DNA from 3 places in the Streptomyces sp. NPDC058246 genome. Region 2 is predicted to be linked to each of the others. Evidence: riboswitches for the same ligand, from Rfam matches in the RefSeq annotation. Region 2 holds a riboswitch; each other region holds the start of a gene.

Region 1 (2,256 bases), on a different contig from region 2:
AACTGCGTGAGCGACGGGCGGATGAGGTGCCCGCGGGCCAGCCGGAGCTGGGCGGTGCGGTAGATCGCGGCGGACATGCGGCCAAGGGCCTGGCCGTCCTGGTGGCGGTGCTTGCGCTCGCCCACGTCGACCTGGGCGAGCGCGTCGAGGCCCACCAGGTGCAGGGCGTCGACGAGCATGCCCAGCTCGACCCCGTACCCGACGGGGAAGGGGAGCTGTTCGAGCAGGGAGCGGCGCGCGGCGTACTCGCCGCCGAGCGGCTGGACGAAGCCGGCGAGCTGCGGCCAGTGCATGTTGAGCAGGGGGCGGGCCATCAGTTCGGTGACGCGGCCGCCCTGACCCGCGGCGCCGCCCAGCGGACGGTCGTACATCGCCTTGACGAGGTCCACGCCGGGCTCGGTGAGCAGCGGGCCCACGATCCCGGTGACGAAGTCGGACGAGAACTCCTTGAGGTCCGCGTCGATGAAACAGACGATGTCCCCGCTCGTCACCAGGAGCGACCGCCACAGGACCTCGCCCTTGCCGGGCACGGTCGGGATGCGCGGCAGGATCTCGTCCCGGTGCACGACCCGCGCGCCCGCGGCGGCGGCCACCTCGGAGGTGCGGTCCGTCGAGCCCGAGTCGACGACGACGATCTCGTCGACGAGGGGCACCTGTTGCATCAGATCGTGGCGGATGACCGCGACGATCTCGCCGACGGTCTCCTCCTCGTTGAGCGCGGGCAGTACGACGCTGACCGTCGACCCTGTGGTGCGCTTCGCGGCCATGAGCTGGTGGAGCGGGCGATCGGTCACGGACCAGGAGCGTGTGCTCAGCCAGCGCTCGACTTCCTTCAGCACAGTCTGCGGCTCCTCACTGTCTGATCACCCGGTGTCTCACGGTGTGATCCATCTCGCGGTTCGGACGACTATCTCAACTGTCCTGGCCTTCGGTTACAGTCTTGAACAACGCGGATGACCATCGCATTGCGTAGATCATCGGTGTAGATCATCGGCACTCATAGTGCTCAATAGTTCAACAACCGAATACCGCTCATCCAGAGGGGCAGAGGGATACGGCCCGTTGAAGCCCCGGCAACCCTCCAGCCGGTCTCGTACCGATCGATGTCGATCGCTCCGCGAGGCTCCCGGCTAGGGAAGGTGCCAAATCCGTCTCACGGCGAAGTGCGTCGTGAGGAAGATGAGGAGAAAGGGCCTCGCCTCCATGGCTGCGCAGACTGTTGCAAGCACCACGAACTCCGTCGATCTGGGTCCCGCCGCGGCTCTCTCGTGCCGCGAGTGCGGCCACCGCGTCCCGCTCGGACCGGTCTTCGCCTGCGAGGAGTGTTTCGGCCCGCTGGAGATCGCGTACGACTTCTCGGCCTACGAGACCGAAGAACTCCGCAAGCGCATCGAAGCGGGCCCCGCGAACATCTGGCGCTACGCGCCGCTCCTGCCCGTCCCCGCGGACGTCGCCGAGAAGCCGAACATCAACCCCGGCTGGACCAAGCTCGTCAAGGCCGACAACCTGGCGCGCGAGCTGGGCGTGACCGGCGGGCTGTATGTGAAGGACGACTCCGGCAACCCGACGCACTCCTTCAAGGACCGCGTGGTCGCCCAGGCCATCGAGGCCGCCCGCGCCTTCGACTTCACCACGCTCTCCTGCTCCTCCACCGGCAACCTCGCCGGTGCCGTGGGTGCCGCCGCCGCCCGCGCCGGCTTCCGCTCCTGCGTGTTCATCCCGCACGACCTGGAGCAGGGCAAGGTCGTCATGGCCGCGATCTACGGCGGCGAACTCGTCGGCATCGAGGGCAACTACGACGACGTGAACCGCTTCTGCTCCGAGCTGATCGGCGACCCGGCCGGCGAGGGCTGGGGCTTCGTCAACGTCAACCTGCGGCCGTACTACGCGGAGGGCTCCAAGACCCTCGCGTACGAGATCTGCGAGCAGCTCGGCTGGCGGCTCCCCGACCAGCTGGTCGTCCCGATCGCCTCCGGATCCCAGCTCACGAAGATCGACAAGGGTCTCCAGGAGCTGATCAAGCTCGGGCTCGTCGAGGACAAGCCGTACAAGATCTTCGGCGCCCAGGCCGAGGGCTGCTCGCCGGTGTCCGTCGCCTACAAGGCGGGCCACGACGTCGTACGGCCGCAGAAGCCGAACACCATCGCCAAGTCGCTCGCCATCGGCAACCCGGCCGACGGGCCGTACGTGCTCGACATCGCGCGGCGTACGGGCGGTGCGGTGGAGGACGTCGACGACGAGCAGGTCGTCGACGCG
Region 2 (2,256 bases):
GACGAAGCCGATCCGGCTGCGCTGGGTCAGAATGGCTCGCTCGCTGAGTTCCTTGAGCCTCCCCCAGCCTTCGGCCGGGGGGACCCCCATCTCGCTGCGCTTGCCGTGCCGTCGTACGCCTATCAGCTCGCCGTTGACGCTGACGTACCCGACTTCGGGCTTCTCCAGGTGGTTGATCACCCGCAGCAGCGTCGACTTGCCGGAGCCGGACGGGCCGAGGATGACGGTGACCTCGCCGGGCCGCACCGTCAGGTCGACGCCGTCGAGCACCCGGTGTGCGCCGTACCACTTGTGCACGTCGTGGACCTCGAGGGCGGCGGGACGCGCGTCGAGGGTCTGGGCGGGAGTCATACGGCGGCCTCCTTGCGCAGCCGGGCCCGCAGATCACTCAGGCCGGCCCGCAGCTTCTGCAGCGGCGTCGGCGGCAGGGTGCGCGTCGCGCCCCGGGCGAAGTACCGCTCGACGTAGAACTGGACGACGGACACGGCGCTCGTGAGGATCAGGTACCAGACGGTGGCGACCAGCAGCAGCGGCACGATGTCGCCGGGATAGGTGCTGCCCATCGTCTGCACCGAGCCGAACAGGTCGAGCAGCGACACGTAGAACACCAGGGAGGTGCCCTTGATCAGGCCGATCAGCTGGTTGACGTAGTTCGGCGTGATGGACCTGAGCGCCTGGGGAAAGACGATCCGGGTGAACTGGTACGTCTTCGGCAGGCCGAGCGCGGCGGCCGCCTCGTGCTGGCCCTGGTCGACGGAGAGGATGCCGCCGCGGACGACCTCGGAGGCGTAGGCCGCCTCGTTGAGGCTGAGGCCGATGACGGCGACCGTCATGTCGGTGGCGAGCCGCGACTCGTCGAAGCTGACGAAGGCCGGCCCGAACGGCACGCCGAGGCTCAACGTCTTGTACAGGGCACTGAAGTTGTAGAGGAAGATCAGCACGACGATCAGCGGCACGGAGCGGAACAGCCAGGTGTACACCCAGCTCACCGCGCGCAGCACCGGGCTCCCGGAGAGCCTGGCGAGGGCGAGCAGGACCCCGCCGAGCAGCCCCAACACCGCGCTGAGCGCGGCCACTTCGAGGGTGATGACGAGGCCGTCGAGAATGGTGGGCCGCAGGAACCAGTAGCGGAAGCGGTCCCACTGGTAGAAGGGGTTCGTGGCCAGGCCGTGGATGATCTGGGCGACCAGGACCAGGACGACGGCCGTGCTGATCCAGCGGCCCGGCCTGCGCAGCGGCAGCACGCGTTGCGCGGTGAGCGGCTTCGCCGGGGAGTCGGCGGGCGGTGCCTCGGCAACGGACACGGCCACGCCAGGGGGTTCACTCATGAGGGCTCCAGCGGAGTCGGACACCCCGGGGCGCGGCGTGGGCGGCACCGCGGCGCGCAGGGGACGGCCGCGGATGACGCAGAGCGGGAGGACGCCGGTACCGGGGGCTGGGCGGGCAGAGGGCACACCGCGGCAGCGGTGCGCGTCAGGGGTTCAGAACGCCGTCAGCCTTGACAGCGGGGACAGCCCGCAGCGGTACACAGGGCACTGTTGACGCGGAGCAGGTCGACGCAGCGGTTCGCGCACAGCAGGACGCAGCCGTGGGGCCGTCGTGCGGCCGTCCTCGAAGCTGCGTCCATCGCCGTCTCCGTCACTGTTCCCCGCCCGTGGGCGGCTCGCGCTTACCGAAAGCCTTCCGGTCCGGTCGTCACCTGGGGCACCCCACCGCGTCGCGAGGGTTGCCGGCCAGCGAGCCAGGGCTTGTCGCTGACACTCATGACCGATCTGCGGCGTAAGTTAGGCACGCCGGGAAACCGATGTCAACGTGTTCCGGCCCGAATGACCACGTGGTGAGACCGGCTACACGCCTTCTTGACGGCTTCGTACGGTGCACTGACACTGACGAGGACGGTCACGATTGTCAGCGCCTCGTCCCGCAGCCTTCGCTGCGCGACGCGGTGATCGGCCCCGGCCCGCTGACAGGCAACCCTTCCACCGCGACGGGGTGCCCCGGGTGACGACCGGGTCCCGCCGGTGCGGCGGGACAAGCGTGGTCTCGCAACTCGCGGGCCCTGGAAGCGGGACCGGTGGGAATGCCCAGGAACAACCTGACGAGACGTCTGCACATCGACTTGTTGCGGGTCTCCAGCGCGTACTAGTCCGGCCGCTCCGAGCCGGTACGCAAGCGCAGTCACTCCGTTCCGCCGCTGCCGCCCATGAGGCGGCCGGGGCTTCGTCGTTCCCCTGGAGAGTCATGCCCAAGACAGTT
Region 3 (2,256 bases), on a different contig from region 2:
CCTCGACGACGAAGGAGATGACGCCGACACGCGGCGCGTCGTCACCGAAGAGGGACAGGACCCGCACCTCGGGCACCTCGGCGAGCCCCGCGCGGACGGCCGCGATCAGCCGCTGCTCACGGGCGGCCAACGAGTCGAACCCGGCCTCGGTCAGCGCCTTGCAGGCCGAGGCGATCGAGTACGCGCCGATGACGTTCGGGGACCCGGCCTCGTGACGGGCGGCGGTCTCGTGCCACTCCACGTCCACTCCCCCGTCCTCCCGGCGCGACACCTTGCGGCTGGCCCCGCCGCCCGCGAGGTACGGCTCGGCCTCCCGCAGCCAGTCGGAACGGCCCGCGAGCACGCCGGAGCCGAAGGGCGCGTACAGCTTGTGGCCGGAGAAGGCGACCCAGTCGACGTCCAGGTCGCGGACGGAGACCGCGTGGTGCGGGGCCAGCTGAGCGGCGTCGAGGACGACGCGGGCGCCGTGCGCGTGGGCGGCGGCGGCGAGCTCACGCACCGGCCACAGCTCGCCGGTGACGTTGGACGCACCCGTGACGCAGACGAGGGCCGGTCCGTACGGCTCCCGGCCGGCGAGGGCGCGCTCCAGGGTGGCGACGGCCTCCTCGGGCGTGCGCGGGGCGTTCAGGTAGGTCACCCGGGCGTCCCGCCAGGGCAGCAGCGAGGCGTGGTGCTCGGTCTCGAAGACGAAGACCTGGCAGTCGGCCGGAAGGGTGGCGGCGAGCAGGTTGAGCGAGTCGGTGGTGGAGCGGGTGAAGACGACCTGGTCGCCGTCCCGGCAGTCGAGGAACTCGGCGACGGTCCTGCGGGCGTTCTCGAACAGGTCGGTGGACAGCTGCGAGAGATACCCGGCGCCGCGGTGCACGCTGCCGTAGTACGGGGCGTACGCGGCCACGTCGTCCCACACCCGCTGCAGGGCCGGGGCGCTGGCGGCGTAGTCGAGGGCGGCGTAGGTGACCTCGCCACCGGTGACGAGGGGCACGGTCACATCCCTGCCCAGGACGGGCAGAGGGGTACAAACGGACTGGTCGGCGGCAGCGGTGGAGACAGACATGGCGAGCTCCTGTGAGAGGCAGGCGGAATCACCGCGCGAGCGGGTACACGGGGGTACGGCTCAGCGCAGGAAAGGGTGAAAGGGGTATGCGGAGGCGGGGCTCTACGCCCTATCGCATTCGCTTGCTCACAGAAGGCTCCCTCGAACGACCAGGACCCCTGGGCTTGTCCACTCAGATGAGGGCGAGGGGTCCGCGCTTGCCGTAGACCTCGCTGCCTACGGCCTGGTCTTCACCCGGGGCACCCCGCCACGGACGGAGGGTTGCCGGACAGCCGGCCGGGGCCTGATGGCTGTCGCTCATGACCTGCCCAGCATCTTGCCATACGATCTTCCCCACGCAACCCCCGTGTCCGGATACCGGGACGCCGGGGGCCGTAAGGGGCGCGGGGAACTACGCGACCAGCCCCCACCCGTCCGCAGCCGGAGAACAACCCGGCGGGGTCTGGGGCGCGGCCCCAGAAGGGCGCGGCCCCAGAAGAGGGGACGGGTAGGGGCGGAGGGGGCGGAACAAGCGCTACGCGTTGCTGGCCGCCACCCAGCGGTCGAGGGTCCGTTTCGCGGTGCCCGAGTCGATGGCCTCGGCCGCCCGAGTCATCGCCCCCCGGATCTGATCCACCAGCGGCCCGTCGCCCGGCGACAGGGCCACCAGCGCCGCCGCCGAGTTCAGCAGCACCGCGTCCCGTACCGGCCCCGTCTCGCCGTCCAGGAGCCGCCGCGCGACCCCGGCGTTGTACTCGGGGTCGGCACCCCGCAGCGCCTCCACCGGCACCACCTCGAGGCCGACGTCGCGCGGGTCGAAGGCCTCCTCGGTCACCTTGCCGTCGCGGACGATCCACACCCGGGAGGTGGCCGTGGTCGTCAGCTCGTCGAGGCCGTCGTCGCCCCGGAACACCAGCGCGGACGACCCACGCTCGGCCAGCACGCCGGCGATGAGCCCCGCCATCCGGGTGTCGAAACAGCCGATCGCCGAGGCGGTGACCCGGGCGGGGTTGGTCAGCGGGCCGAGCAGGTTGAACGAGGTCGGAATCCCCAGGTCCCGCCGCACCGCGCCGACGAACCGCATCGAGGGATGGAACTTGGCCGCGAAGCAGAAGGTGATCCCGGCCTCCTCCACCACCTGCGCGACCCGCTCGGGCGACAGGTCCAGATTGATGCCGAGCCGCTCCAGCACGTCCGACGAGCCGCTCGCCGAGGACGACGCA

The links. Region 2 has a riboswitch for S-adenosylmethionine ahead of ACFVXA_RS35995 (amino acid ABC transporter permease). Riboswitches for the same ligand answer to the same signal wherever they lie in the genome.
Region 1: linked by a shared signal. The riboswitch ahead of thrC (threonine synthase) and the one ahead of ACFVXA_RS35995 (amino acid ABC transporter permease) in region 2 are both predicted to bind S-adenosylmethionine.
Region 3: linked by a shared signal. The riboswitch ahead of ACFVXA_RS12735 (aminotransferase class V-fold PLP-dependent enzyme) and the one ahead of ACFVXA_RS35995 (amino acid ABC transporter permease) in region 2 are both predicted to bind S-adenosylmethionine.

The regions. Positions count from the first base shown of each region.
Region 1 covers NZ_JBHVWZ010000008.1:157,523-159,778, reverse strand. The annotation lists gene ACFVXA_RS14695 (glucosyl-3-phosphoglycerate synthase) at 1-839, opposite strand, end outside; SAM riboswitch class I at 1,030-1,186, shown strand; gene thrC (threonine synthase) at 1,204-2,256, shown strand, end outside.
Region 2 covers NZ_JBHVWZ010000039.1:53,526-55,781, reverse strand. The annotation lists gene ACFVXA_RS36000 (amino acid ABC transporter ATP-binding protein) at 1-351, opposite strand, end outside; gene ACFVXA_RS35995 (amino acid ABC transporter permease) at 348-1,328, opposite strand; SAM riboswitch class IV at 1,661-1,769, opposite strand; SAM riboswitch class IV at 1,898-2,044, shown strand; gene ACFVXA_RS35990 (putative leader peptide) at 2,081-2,146, shown strand.
Region 3 covers NZ_JBHVWZ010000007.1:47,586-49,841, reverse strand. The annotation lists gene ACFVXA_RS12735 (aminotransferase class V-fold PLP-dependent enzyme) at 1-1,054, opposite strand, end outside; SAM riboswitch class IV at 1,243-1,359, opposite strand; gene trpD (anthranilate phosphoribosyltransferase) at 1,569-2,256, opposite strand, start outside.